DNA from 2 places in the Shouchella rhizosphaerae genome. Region 2 is predicted to be linked to the other one. Evidence: predicted binding sites of a transcription regulator. Region 2 holds the regulator's gene; the other holds the start of a gene.
What was found. The regulator CtsR, encoded in region 2, represses protease genes until heat stress. The targets are predictions, from matches to a motif close to ATGGTCAATAAAGGTCAAACA.

Region 1 (6,996 bases), 860 kb from region 2:
GGCGTCAAATCGGCAAATTTTAGTGTATTGCGCAATACTGCCATGCCTGCCGCCCTTGTCGAACTTGGATTTATTACAAATGCTGAAGAAGCAGAACGGATGAAAGCCGCCAGCTTTCCAAACGAAGCTGCAACAGCGATTGTACGCGGGCTCCAACAATACCATTAAAAGCATGACCTGTTCCAGCAAGCCTTTGTACAAACAGAGACGCATCTATCTCGTTTTGCCTAAGTCTTCGCACAGCTTAGTGTCTGCACAACCAAAAAAGGCTGCTGGAATGATCCCAGCAGCCTGCAAACTACGGACTAACGCTCGCACGCATCACCGTTTGCCTTGCGCTTATCCTTTACGGACAACAAGTTGCTCGTCGACGACATCGACGTTTACGCGCTTCAAGTCGTTATCATCGATCAAAAGGTCGGTGATATCATCTTCAATGGTATCCTGAATCACCCGGCGAAGCGGACGGGCACCAAACGCAGGGTGGTAGCCAAGTTTAGCAAGTTTACGCTTCGCTTCCTCGCTCACTTCCATTTCAATGTTTTGCGCTGCCAACCGTTCATTCAAATCGGCAAGCATCACATCGACAATGTCAATCAAGTTTTCTTCTGAAAGCTGGTTAAACTCGATCAATGCATCAAAGCGGTTAAGGAATTCTGGTTTGAAATAATCATTAAGGTTTTCCAAAATCCCCAATGTTTTGCTTTGTTCAGCTGTAAAACCAAGCGATGGTTTTGTCACGCCAACACCCGCATTTGACGTCATAATGATCATTGTATCCTTGAAGGAAACGACACGCCCTTGGCTATCCGTCAAGCGGCCATCCTCCATAATTTGCAAAAACATATGTTGCACATCAGGATGGGCTTTTTCAATTTCATCCAGCAAAATGATGCTGTACGGATTGCGTCGCACCCGTTCCGTCAGCTGTCCGCCTTCTTCATGGCCAACATAGCCAGGAGGGGAACCAATCAGTTTAGATACAGAGTGTTTCTCCATAAACTCACTCATATCAAGGCGTATCATGCTTTCTTTCTTGCCGTACACCTCTTGGGCAAGCTGTTTCGTCAATTCCGTTTTTCCGACGCCAGTCGGTCCGACAAACAGAAAACTAATTGGACGATTGCCTGCTTTTAAACCAGCACGGCTTCGTTTTACAGCTTTGGCAACTTTGTCGACTGCTTCCTCTTGCCCAATGACTTTGGCTGCAAGCCTGTTGGCCAAGTCTTTCATTTTTTGTTGCTCCGCTTTCTGCAACTTACGGACAGGTACGCCTGTTTGCCGTTCAATCAGCATTTCAATATCTTCAACAGTGACATCTACTGGTTCTAATTCTGACACGGCCTCTTGCAATTTTGCTTGTACTTTCAGTTCCTCATCCCGAAGCGCGGCCGCTTCTTCATACCGTTCTTGTTTAGTTGCTTCTTGTTTTTTCGCGCGTATCGTAGCAAGACGTTTCTCCAATGTCGCTTTATCTTCATGGTTAGAAGACAAGGACAAGTGGGAACCGGCTTCATCAAGTAGGTCGATCGCTTTGTCTGGAAGATAACGGTCTTGAATATAACGATCTGACAGTTTAACGCACGCTTCTAGCACTTCATCTGAGTAACGAACGCCGTGGTACGTTTCATATACGCCTTTTAGACCTTGCAAAATCGCCAACGCTTGGCTTGTAGTAGGCTCTTTGACTGTTACCGGTTGGAAGCGGCGTTCCAGGGCCGGGTCCTTTTCAATTTTGCGGTATTCTGCTAGCGTTGTCGCCCCAATCAGTTGCATGCTTCCACGAGCAAGCGCTGGCTTGAGCAAATTGCCTGCATCCATGTTGCCTTCTCCAGAAGCACCAGCGCCTACGATCATGTGAAGTTCATCGACAAACACAATCACATCATCACGGCTGCTGACTTCGTCAATCAACTTCTGCATCCGTTCTTCAAACTGGCCGCGGTAGCTTGTACCGGCGACTAGAGAAGAAAAGTCAATCGCATAGATTTGTTTATTTTGCAGTTTTGCAGGCACATCGCCGCTGGCAATTCGCCGTGCAAGCCCTTCAGCAATCGCTGTCTTTCCGACGCCTGCTTCCCCGATCAACACAGGGTTATTTTTTGTTCGACGGCTTAACACTTGAATGACGCGCTCTACTTCTTGGTCGCGGCCAATCACTGGGTCAATTTTGCCGTCTTTCGCATCGTTTGTTAAATTATAGCCAAATTGACCGAGGAAACCATCATCGGTCCGTTTTTGCTCTTTTGTACGAACGTTTTGTTGTGGCTGGCCTTGATTCATAAATTGCTGAAACAGCGAATCAAATTGACCATTCATGTTTGAATCGCTCCACTGCGCATAGCACTCTTGGCAAAGCGCATAGTGGCTTTGACGATTGTTTACAACAACATTCAAGGAAATCACAGCCTCACGAGTTTGACAATGTTGACATTTCATGGACTTTCTCCTCCTTGTTTTTTATTTATAAGCGGAATTTGATTTTGACTATCTTTGACCTTTGTGAGTAAAAACAAACAGCCTTTAAAATAAAGAGGCTGTTGACTATGGCTTTATTATAACTGACCTTCATTGACCTTTCAACCCCTTTGGGCAAAAAAAGTCAAAAAAGGTCAGATTAATGAACGCCGATGGGCAGCTGAGCTCCTTCTCCGCAGCTAGAGTTCTCTATGTTTTATAAAAAACGATGCAGCTAGTCTATCTTTAGACAAGCTCGTTTAACTCTTGTTCAACAAAAGCCATTAAATCGCCAATCATTTCTGCTGAAAAATCAAAGCGCACTCCAGCTGCACTGTAGACTTCATGAAGAGATTTTGAACTGCCAAGTGCTAGGGCTTCCTTATAGCGAGCAAGCGTTTGTTCAGGCTCTTGTTTATAGTTTTTATACAACTGCAGCGCCCCAAGCTGGGCAATCACATATTCTACGTAGTAAAACGGTACTTCGAAAATATGGAGCACCCTGATCCAACTGCTCTCCCGCCATTTTTCATATCCGCTCCAATCAGAAACATTGGCATCTATTGTTTCTAACAGCTCACGGTATTTTTGATTTCGTTCTTCTTCGCTATGCGATGGGTGTTCATAGAGCCAATGTTGGAATTGGTCAATGACAATTCCTGCTGGCAAAAAGTCGACAATGCCTTTTAATTGTTTGTATTTGGCTCGTTTTAAGTCTTCTTCTGAATAGAACAATGACCATTGGTCCATTGTCATAAGCTCCATCGACATGCTCGCCAATTCGCTTGATTCCATTGGTGTGTCACGGTAAAGCGACAAAGGCCATTCCTTTTTTAAGTCATTATGAATGCAATGGCCCATTTCATGGAATAGCGTAATCATGTCATCATGTGTATTTGCGTGGTTCATAAAAATAAACGAAAGCTTTGATATCGGCAGTGGCGCACAAAAGCCTCCAGGCGATTTGCCTTTGCGGCTCTCTAAGTCAAGCATGCCCTCTCCATCCATTCTTCTAAGCAGGCCGCCAAAACGAGCATCAAGCGCATCAAGTGCTGTTCCGGCTTTTTCAATTAATTCCGCTGCTCCCTCAAATGGCTTTAAAGGCTGTTGCCCGGGAATAACAGCTTCCACATCCCACGGCCTGTATGTGTCGACGCCAAGTTGGTCGGCATGCTTACGCTGCAACTTTTCCTTTAATGGTTTCACATGTTTGGCAATGCTAAGAGCGAGCTGTTTACAATCTTCAGGCGTATAATCAAAGCGGGCGTACTTTTTGAACATATAATCACGATAATTAGCAAGCCCTGCATTCTCGGCTTTTTGCTGCCTAATGACCATCAACTTCGAAAAAATTTCCTGCAATGGCTCTTCGATTTTGAGCAGTGCCTCCCTCGCCAACGACATGGCCTTTTTGCGGGTCTCCCTATTTTCATTCTGAAAATAAGGAGACAGCTGAGGAATGGTTAGCTCTTGCCCGTCCCAGTCTACTGTCATTGATCCCGTATGTTCAAAATAGGCGGTAGCGAGGCTTGCTTCTTCAATTTCAAGCTTGACGTTTTCTTCCCGGTAAAGTTGTTGGGCATTTCGTTTTCTTTTTACAAAAAGGCCGTATTTCTCTTCTGGCAAATGTGCTAAAGCTGGCGCTGCCAAGAACGCCTCATCGAGCTTAGCCTCATAACGCTTCATTAGAGGTTCGATCACTTGTTGGTCATACTCAAAGGCACGCTTTGCTTCTTCAGAACCGTTATGGCAGTTAAAATCAATATAATGCCCAGTGATCGCTTCCTCCAACTGATCAAGGAGGACGGATTCCTCTTCCATAAAGCGTTCAAGTCCTTCTCTCGTATCAAGAGAAACAGCTAACAATTTCGTAAATGCTTGCTCAATGCTTTTCGTATCTGAAAAATCCAATTGTTCTTGATAAAATTTTCCCATATTTTCCCCTCCATGTATTTAATCGTACCAAACTTAGGCGTTTTTGAAAATGAAACGTTTTTGCCCTTTCACTCAACAGGACGGCAATGATAACGCTCTCAATGCGAAACCTACTAAATAATGGTATACTAGCAACGTACTTTTCAAGTAACAACCGTTATTTAGATTGGAGTGTTGTTTGTGAAATTAATTGCCCGGCTTGTTTTTGGTATTATTGCCGGTGTTGCTATTGGCTTTGTTGCCAATGAGTTTATTGCCAAATTGATGGTAACGATAAAAGACGTGATCGGCAGCTTTATTTTCTTTATGGTTCCGCTTATTATTGTGTTCTTTATTGCTGCTGGCATTGCTGCTCTAGGCAAGGGCGGAGGAAAGATGCTCGGCTCGACCATTTTCATTTCGTATTTGTCAACGATTCTAGCCGGCTTCTTTGCGGTTTTCGTAGCGATGAACGTCATCCCTTCACTAGGGATTGCTGGGACAGGCGCCAACGCCCCTTCAGAAATCGAGGGGTTTTTGCAACTGTCGGTAGAGCCGCTTTTTGACGTTTTGACAGCGTTGCTTCTTGCTTTTGTCTTCGGCATAGGGATTGCCGCCACACATTCAAGTACACTACATGGCTTTATCGAGGAAGGGAAAAACATTGTTGAATTAGTCATACGTAAGGCCATTATCCCGTTGCTCCCTTTTTATATCGCCGGTGTTTTTGCGGAAATGAGCTATGAAGGCACTGTCTTTAACACATTAGGCGTTTTTGGCGTTGTCCTGCTTTTAGCGGTGGCTATGCACATTATTTGGCTATTTATTCAATATACCGTAGCGGCAGCCGTTAATCGTAACAATCCACTGTCGTTGCTAAAAGCGATGTTGCCTGCGTATGTGACTGCCCTAGGAACAATGAGCAGTGCCGCAACCATTCCTGTTACACTGGAAGCCGTTCGAAAAAACCGCATCCGTGACTCGATTACGAACTTTGTCGTGCCGTTATGCGCGAATATCCATCTCTCAGGGAGCACCATTACAATTTTAACAGCTGCTACAGCCGTTATGTACATTTACCCAGGATTGGCGTTTCCGGGATTTTCAGGAATGATTCCTGTGATCTTTATGCTCGGCATCATTATGATTGCTGCTCCTGGCGTTCCAGGGGGAGCAGTCATGGCTGCGACAGGCATCCTTACTTCTATGCTAGGCTTTGAGGAGGGAGCGATCGCCCTGATGATTGCCCTTTACCTCGCCCAAGACAGTTTCGGAACAGCTGCAAACGTAACAGGTGACGGGGCGATTGCCGTGTTAATGAATGGATTAAAAGAAAGACGATTAGGCAACCATCAGTCGTCATAAAAGAAGCGTCCTCAGACTGATAGAAAGCGCTTGTCAGACGAGGAGTGCAGCCGAGGGAAGATGCGAATAGAACGTGGGTTCATGAGCATATGAGTGCGGCAAACGACGAAGTATGCGAGCGTTTGCCTACAGTTTGAAGCGCCTTCCGTGTGGAAGGCGCTTCTTATTAGCCTATTGTCCCGCGTTTCATTTGCGATTTTAGCAATTCCATATTTTCGACAATCATATGAGAACTGTTGTGCAGCTCCTCAATGGACTGAGCTTGATTTTGGGCGAGCTGGAAGACCACATCTTTAAAAGCGATTTGCATTTCATTTAAAAGATCACTGGCAGCGGAGTGGCACGCATGAACACTCTGGAAAGCCATGCCATTAAACAGAACCTCTTCGATCTGTGGGCGCAATTCTTCAAGTAAAGACGGATAGTTCCATTGGAGGGAATAAAGTCCTTGCCTAATCCCAGCTACTTGAGTATTCGCTTCTCTGAGCAAGCTCATAGCCTCTAGCGCTTTTTCCTCGATTGAGGCACGATAAGAAGCAAATAGGCTTTCCCCACTTACGGAAAGTGTGCCGTATAGGGGCACATGCGAAGCCTCCTGGACAGCAGCTACCGCTTCCTCTCCGAGAAGTTCTAGTTTTTTTACAGCGACAACAGTCTCTTCTAAGATGTTAAACAGCAACGGTACAGTCGCCGTTGACAATCGCTCAATTCCGTTAGTAGCGTGAAATTCCCGGATATCCATCGCCGACAGCATATAAGGTGAGTCTTCCAGAGGATAGGACGTTCCTTGGGTAGCTAGGTTAACCGCCCCGCTCGCGCTTGATTGATCGGCAAGGGCACGTGTTTGATCTTGTTCTGTAAAAGCTTGGGCAAGAAATACGACTTGTTCTTTATAATCGGCAATTTGCTGGTAAACTTGTTGTTCGTTGCGGACAATATAATCCAAATGGGCGCGAAACTCTTCGACTACCGAGTCGGCAAATAGGTCCTGTCCGCCCCTAAACACATCTTCAATATAATTCATTGACACATGATTAACAAACAAAAATAGCTGGTCAGCCCCTTCTTCCAAGCGAGAAACAAGATGTCTAATTTCCGCAAAGATGTCTTCCATTTGCACGGCCTGTTGCGAGACCGAACCAGCTAATTCCTCAGGTGCATTCGTTTGCGCTTCCCGAAGGCCACGGCAACACCTTTCCGCATCGCTAATGAGCTGCTGCACTCCAGAAATGGCTTGGGTAAGACGGCCACTTGCTTGGC
Region 2 (6,996 bases):
TGAGAAGTGTTACATGATGTAATTGAAATCAGTAGCCTTGTTCAGTTTTGAGAGGACTCAATACTCTCAGGTTCTTTGAAAACTAAATCCAGAAATAACTCAAATTGATCTTTGTTCATCGGTTGTATAACTGTTTGAACGAGACGTCAAGAATTCAATGCATACCTTTTTATGTATTTTTTTATTTTTGCGAAGAGAACCGAGTAGATCGAGGATGGGAAATGTTCGAAGGAGGGAGCGTACAAAGGTACGTGACCGACTGAGAAACATGAACCAGACGAAGAGATACGAAGGTTATCTGAAGCAAAAAAGGATAAGTTAGAAAGGGCGCACGGTGAATGCCTTGGCACTAGGAGCCGATGAAGGACGCGACGAACCGCGATAGGCTTCGGGGAGCTGTAAGTAAGCTTCGATCCGGAGATTTCCGAATGGGGGAACCCACCATCCGTAATGGGATGGTACTGACATCTGAACACATAGGATGTCGAGAGGCAGACCCGGGGAACTGAAACATCTAAGTACCCGGAGGAAGAGAAAGCAAATGCGATTTCCTGAGTAGCGGCGAGCGAAACGGAAACAGCCCAAACCAAGAGGCTTGCCTCTTGGGGTTGTAGGACACTCAATAACGGAGTGATCAAGAAACGGAGTAGGTGAACTGTCTGGAAAGGCAGGCCGAAGAAGGTAACAGCCCTGTAGCTGAAACTTCGTTTCCTCCAGAGTGGATCCTGAGTACGGCGGGACACGTGAAACCCCGTCGGAATCCGGGAGGACCATCTCCCAAGGCTAAATACTCCCTAGTGACCGATAGTGAACCAGTACCGTGAGGGAAAGGTGAAAAGCACCCCGGAAGGGGAGTGAAAGAGATCCTGAAACCGTGTGCCTACAACTAGTCAGAGCCCGTTAACGGGTGATGGCGTGCCTTTTGTAGAATGAACCGGCGAGTTACGGTATCGTGCAAGGTTAAGCTGATGAAGCGGAGCCGCAGCGAAAGCGAGTCTGAATAGGGCGCCTTAGTACGATGCCGTAGACCCGAAACCGGGTGATCTACCCATGTCCAGGGTGAAGGTCGGGTAACACCGACTGGAGGCCCGAACCCACGCAAGTTGAAAATTGCGGGGATGAGGTGTGGGTAGGGGTGAAATGCCAATCGAACTCGGAAATAGCTGGTTCTCCCCGAAATAGCTTTAGGGCTAGCCTCGAGTGATGAGTCTTGGAGGTAGAGCACTGATTGGACGAGGGGTCCCCACAGGATTACCGAATTCAGTCAAACTCCGAATGCCAATGACTTTAACTCGGGAGTCAGACTGCGAGTGCTAAGATCCGTAGTCAAGAGGGAAACAGCCCAGACCATCAGCTAAGGTCCCCAAGTATACGTTAAGTGGAAAAGGATGTGGAGTTGCCCAGACAACCAGGATGTTGGCTTAGAAGCAGCCATCATTGAAAGAGTGCGTAATAGCTCACTGGTCGAGTGACTCTGCGCCGAAAATGTACCGGGGCTAAACGTATCACCGAAGCTATGGCAATCCCGTAAGGGATTGGGTAGGGGAGCGTTCCAAGGACAGCGAAGCTAGATCGTGAGGACTAGTGGAGTGCTTGGAAGTGAGAATGCCGGTATGAGTAGCGAAAAGATAGGTGAGAATCCTATCCGTCGAAAGCCCAAGGTTTCCTGAGGAAGGCTCGTCCGCTCAGGGTTAGTCGGGACCTAAGCCGAGGCCGAAAGGCGTAGGCGATGGACAACAGGTTGATATTCCTGTACCACCTCGTATTCGTTTGAACGATGGGGGGACGCAGAAAGGTAGGGTGAGCGCGCCGCTGGCTGTGCGCGTCGAAGCATGCGAGGCTGGAACATAGGCAAATCCGTGTTCCGTAAGGCTGAGCTGTGACCGTGAAGGACCTTCGGGTCCGAAATCCCTGATCCTCCGCTGCCGAGAAAAGCCTCTAGTGAGAATACAGGTGCCCGTACCGCAAACCGACACAGGTAGGCGAGAAGAGAATTCTAAGACGCTCGGGAGAACTCTCGTTAAGGAACTCGGCAAAATGACCCCGTAACTTCGGGAGAAGGGGTGCTCTAGTAGGGTTAATCGCCCGAGAGAGCCGCAGTGAAAGGATCCAAGCGACTGTTTAGCAAAAACACAGGTCTCTGCGAAGCCGTAAGGCGAAGTATAGGGGCTGACACCTGCCCGGTGCTGGAAGGTTAAGAGGAAGGGTCATCCCTTACGGGAGAAGCTCTGAATTGAAGCCCCAGTAAACGGCGGCCGTAACTATAACGGTCCTAAGGTAGCGAAATTCCTTGTCGGGTAAGTTCCGACCCGCACGAATGGTGCAACGACTTGGATACTGTCTCAACGAGAGACCCGGTGAAATTATAGTACCTGTGAAGATGCAGGTTACCCGCGACAGGACGGAAAGACCCCATGGAGCTTTACTGTAGCTTGATAGTGAGTGTTGGTATCATCTGTACAGGATAGGTAGGAGCCTTGGAAACCGGAGCGCTAGCTTCGGTGGAGGCGTCGGTGGGATACTACCCTGATGGTGCTGGCATTCTAACCTCGACCCGTGATCCGGGCCAGGGACATTGTCAGGTGGGCAGTTTGACTGGGGCGGTCGCCTCCTAAACAGTAACGGAGGCGCCCAAAGGTTCCCTCAGAATGGTTGGAAATCATTCGTAGAGTGCAAAGGCAGAAGGGAGCTTGACTGCGAGACCTACAAGTCGAGCAGGGACGAAAGTCGGGCTTAGTGATCCGGCGGTGCCGTATGGAAGGGCCGTCGCTCAACGGATAAAAGCTACCCTGGGGATAACAGGCTTATCTCCCCCAAGAGTCCACATCGACGGGGAGGTTTGGCACCTCGATGTCGGCTCGTCGCATCCTGGGGCTGAAGTAGGTCCCAAGGGTTGGGCTGTTCGCCCATTAAAGCGGCACGCGAGCTGGGTTCAGAACGTCGTGAGACAGTTCGGTCCCTATCCGTCGCGGGCGTAGGAAATTTGAGAGGAGCTGTCCTTAGTACGAGAGGACCGGGATGGACATACCGCTGGTGTACCAGTTGTTCCGCCAGGAGCATCGCTGGGTAGCTACGTATGGACGGGATAAGTGCTGAAAGCATCTAAGCATGAAGCCCCCCTCAAGATGAGATTTCCCATGGCGTAAGCCAGTAAGACCCCTTAGAGATGATGAGGTTGATAGGTCAGAAGTGGAAGCGTGGCGACACGTGGAGCGGACTGATACTAATCGGTCGAGGGCTTATCCTATATACATTCTTGACAATTGAGTCTATTTCGGATTTAGTTTTGAAAGAATCACCGATTCTTTCCATACCCTTCAGTGCAGACGAAGAGATTCGCTGCTTATCTGAGAACTACGAAGAGAAGCGAGGAGTTCGAGGACAGGAGTGCTCGAAGAAGGGAGCGTACCCAAACGTACGTGACCGACTGAGAGACACGAACTGGACGAAGAAATCCGAAGCTTATCTGAAGTAGAGTCCGGTGACAATGGCAAAGAGGGCACACCCGTTCCCATGCCGAACACGGCCGTTAAGCTCTTTTGCGCCGATGGTAGTTGGAGGCTTCCTCCTGTGAGAGTAGGACGTTGCCGGGCTAAGCAAAGACACCTGAATAGGTGTCTTTTTTTGTTTGTGCAGGAAGCAAAAGAGTGCTGCTTCGAAGAAGCAGAGTTAAATGCTTATTAGGAGTATATGGAGATAAGCTCATATAAAAAACTACGTGAATAGGCTTCACTGGAAAAGCCTCATGCCCTCCTGCGAGACGTAGGGATCATTTTCGTAAGACTACATGAAAAACATCATCGAAGAAGCTCCGTGCCCAACATCCCCGTAGGAAAAGATCCCGGAGCCAGGACGTTGCCGGGCAAATACTAAAGACACCTGAATAGGTGTCTTTTTTTGTTATATGCAGGAAGCAAAAGAGGACTGCTTCGAAGAAGCAGAGTTAAATGCTTATTAGGAGTATATGGAGATAAGCTCATTTAAAAGGAGCAATGCAAAAATTCCCTTAGGACAAGGGCCAAAAGATGCACCATTAAAAACGGAAGAAAATATCCTATAAATAGACGGAACCACGTCTAGAACCCCAATCCTTGGCGATAATAAAAAAGAGTTACTGGTTGAAGTTTTTTATAAAACTAGCTATAATTAAACCAACAAAAGTCAAATATAGTCAAAGTCAATGGCGGAAAGGGGTTGGTGGAATGCGCAATATTAGTGATTTGATTGAACAATACTTAAAGACAACATTAATGCGAAGCGGAAATGAACTATTGGAAATTAAACGTAGTGAGTTGGCTAAGCAGTTTCAATGTGTCCCGTCTCAAATCAATTACGTCATCAGCACCCGCTTTACTTTGGAAAAAGGCTATATTGTCGAAAGCAAAAGAGGCGGCGGAGGCTACATTCGTATAACGAAAGTTGAATCCCATGAAGACATTGCTTTATTTGAGCACATGTGTCAGCTTATCGGAAATAAAATAGACCAGCAAACGGCGCAAAACATTGTATTTCGTTTGTATGAAGAGGAAGCCATTACAAGACGGGAAGCTAATTTGATGATGAGCGCATTAGATCGTGCCCATTATAAATCGACAGTTGCCCATAGGGATGAAATTAGAGCAAATGTGCTGAAGGCAATGATTGAGACGCTTAAATACAAAGAAAACGAAACGTAGAAGGAGGGGTGAAAAATGGTCTGCCAAGAATGTAAAGAACGGCAAGCAACTCTTCATTTTACTAAAATTATAAATGGCCAAAAGCATGAAATGCACTTATGTGATCAGTGTGCACGTGAAAAAGGCGAATCAATTCCAGGGACCGATAGCTTTTCCATACACCATCTATTCTCGGGCTTGTTTAACATGGGAGCCGAACAAACGAGGGAAACAGCCGAACAAAAGCAAAGGTGCCCGAATTGCGGGATGAGTTACGAAAAATTTCTTCATATTGGTCGTTTTGGCTGCGCCCATTGCTACAAAGCGTTTGGCCCTCAATTAAGTTCGGTGTTTAAAAGAGTGCATGCTGGCAATGACACTCACAAAGGAAAAATTCCAAAAAGGATTGGCAAGTCCCTTAAAATTGAAAAACGGCTATTAGAGCTTAAGGCGCTATTGGATAGTCATATTCAAAAAGAAGAATTTGAAAAAGCCGCCGAATTGCGTGATGAAATTAAAAAATTGAAAGAGCAAATGGAAGGAGGCGAATAGGAGCTGTGAGCTTGGATCGTTTTCTGAAAAATGCCATTAGCCCTTGGATGAAAAAAGATGGTTCGGATGCGGATATTGTGCTTAGTAGCCGAATAAGGTTAGCAAGAAATATGAGTGCTTTTACATTTCCGATGCTCTCTTCTAAAGAAGAAGCATACGCCGTTGCAAAACATGTAAAAGATGCCTTAGGGGGAACGCAAGGAGAGGCCTTGGGTAAAGCTGAAATGTTGGCTATGGAAGATATGCGGACAAACGATAAACGGATGCTTGTCGAAAAGCATTTGATTAGTCCTCATTTGGCTGAGCAATCAAAGTATGGCATGGTGCTTTTAAGCGGAGATGAATCACTTAGCATTATGATTAATGAAGAGGACCATATTCGCATCCAAAGTTTGAGCGCTGGATTTGAGCTTGAAAATTGTTTACAGGCCGCTAATGCGGTAGACGATTGGGTTGAATCGCATTTAACTTATGCCTATGACAGCCAGTATGGTTATTTGACTAGCTGCCCAACGAATGTGGGAACGGGCATGCGTGCTTCCGTAATGATTCATTTACCTGCATTAGCGATGACCCGGCAGCTGCAACGAATTTTGCCGGCAATTAACCAATTGGGCTTAGTTGTAAGAGGAATTTACGGGGAAGGCAGCGAAGCTTTAGGTAACCTATTTCAAATTTCTAATCAAATAACGCTTGGAAAAACGGAACAGGATATTGTTGATGATTTACAAGGCGTAGTGAAGCAATTGATACGGCAAGAGCGTGTTGCGCGAGATTCGCTTTTACAGCACTCAAAGTTAGAACTTAAAGACCGTGTTTTTAGGTCTTACGGAATTTTAGCGAACAGCTATATTATTGATTCCAAAGAAGCGACAAGAAGGTTGTCTGATGTGCGCTTAGGAATCGATCTAGGTTTTATTGAAAACACGGCAGGGAAAATTCTAGATGAACTAATGATTTTGACACAACCAGGCTTCCTGCAACAATACGCGAAAACCGTTCTCACTCCCGAGCAACGCGATGAGAGACGGGCAGCTTTAATTCGCGAACGCTTAAAACTAGAACATGAAACAGCTGATTGAATAATTCGGAGGTGGATGGAATGATTTTTGGACGGTTTACTGAACGAGCCCAGAAAGTATTAGCGCTATCGCAAGAAGAGGCAATTCGTTTAAGCCACCATAATATTGGCACTGAACATATATTGCTCGGACTAATCCGTGAGGGTGAAGGAATTGCAGCGAAAGCTTTGCAACAGCTTGGACTTGGTTCCGAAAAATTGCAAAAAGAAGTAGAAACCCTAGTAGGAAAAGGGCAAGAAGGGCAAAAAAGCATTCATAGCACGCCTCATTATACGCCAAGAGCAAAGAAAGTAATTGAGCTGTCTATGGATGAAGCAAGAAAGCTTGGCCATTCATACGTTGGAACCGAACATATATTGCTTGGCCTCATCCGCGAAGGAGAAGGCGTAGCAGCACGAGTCCTTAATAATTTAGGGGTCAGCTTAAATAAAGCGAGACAACAAGTATTGCAGTTGCTTGGAAGCAATGAAGGAGGAAGCTCGTCACAATCAAACGGTGCGGCAACTAATGCCAATACGCCGACATTGGATAGCCTTGCCCGTGATTTAACAGCGATTGCTAGGGAGGAAACGCTTGATCCGGTTATTGGACGTAGCCGTGAAATAGAGCGAGTTATTCAAGTGCTTAGCCGCCGTACCAAAAACAACCCAGTATTAATTGGAGAGCCCGGTGTCGGAAAAACGGCAATTGCCGAAGGGCTGGCCCAA

Region 1: a site for CtsR is predicted at 2,559-2,579, ahead of V5G21_RS05860 (ATP-dependent Clp protease ATP-binding subunit). Genes of this name have one in related genera too.

Annotation. Positions count from the first base shown of each region.
Region 1 is NZ_CP144921.1:1,123,045-1,130,040, forward strand. Features, by position in the region: gene V5G21_RS05855 (N-acetylmuramoyl-L-alanine amidase family protein) at 1-168, shown strand, start outside; gene V5G21_RS05860 (ATP-dependent Clp protease ATP-binding subunit) at 340-2,439, opposite strand; gene V5G21_RS05865 (M3 family oligoendopeptidase) at 2,704-4,392, opposite strand; gene V5G21_RS05870 (dicarboxylate/amino acid:cation symporter) at 4,573-5,736, shown strand; gene V5G21_RS05875 (SA1320 family protein) at 5,903-6,996, opposite strand, start outside.
Region 2 is NZ_CP144921.1:1,980,817-1,987,812, forward strand. Features, by position in the region: rRNA gene V5G21_RS09900 (23S ribosomal RNA) at 312-3,247, shown strand; rRNA gene rrf (5S ribosomal RNA) at 3,478-3,593, shown strand; gene V5G21_RS09910 (CtsR family transcriptional regulator) at 4,203-4,676, shown strand; gene V5G21_RS09915 (UvrB/UvrC motif-containing protein) at 4,692-5,207, shown strand; gene V5G21_RS09920 (protein arginine kinase) at 5,213-6,289, shown strand; gene clpC (ATP-dependent protease ATP-binding subunit ClpC) at 6,310-6,996, shown strand, end outside.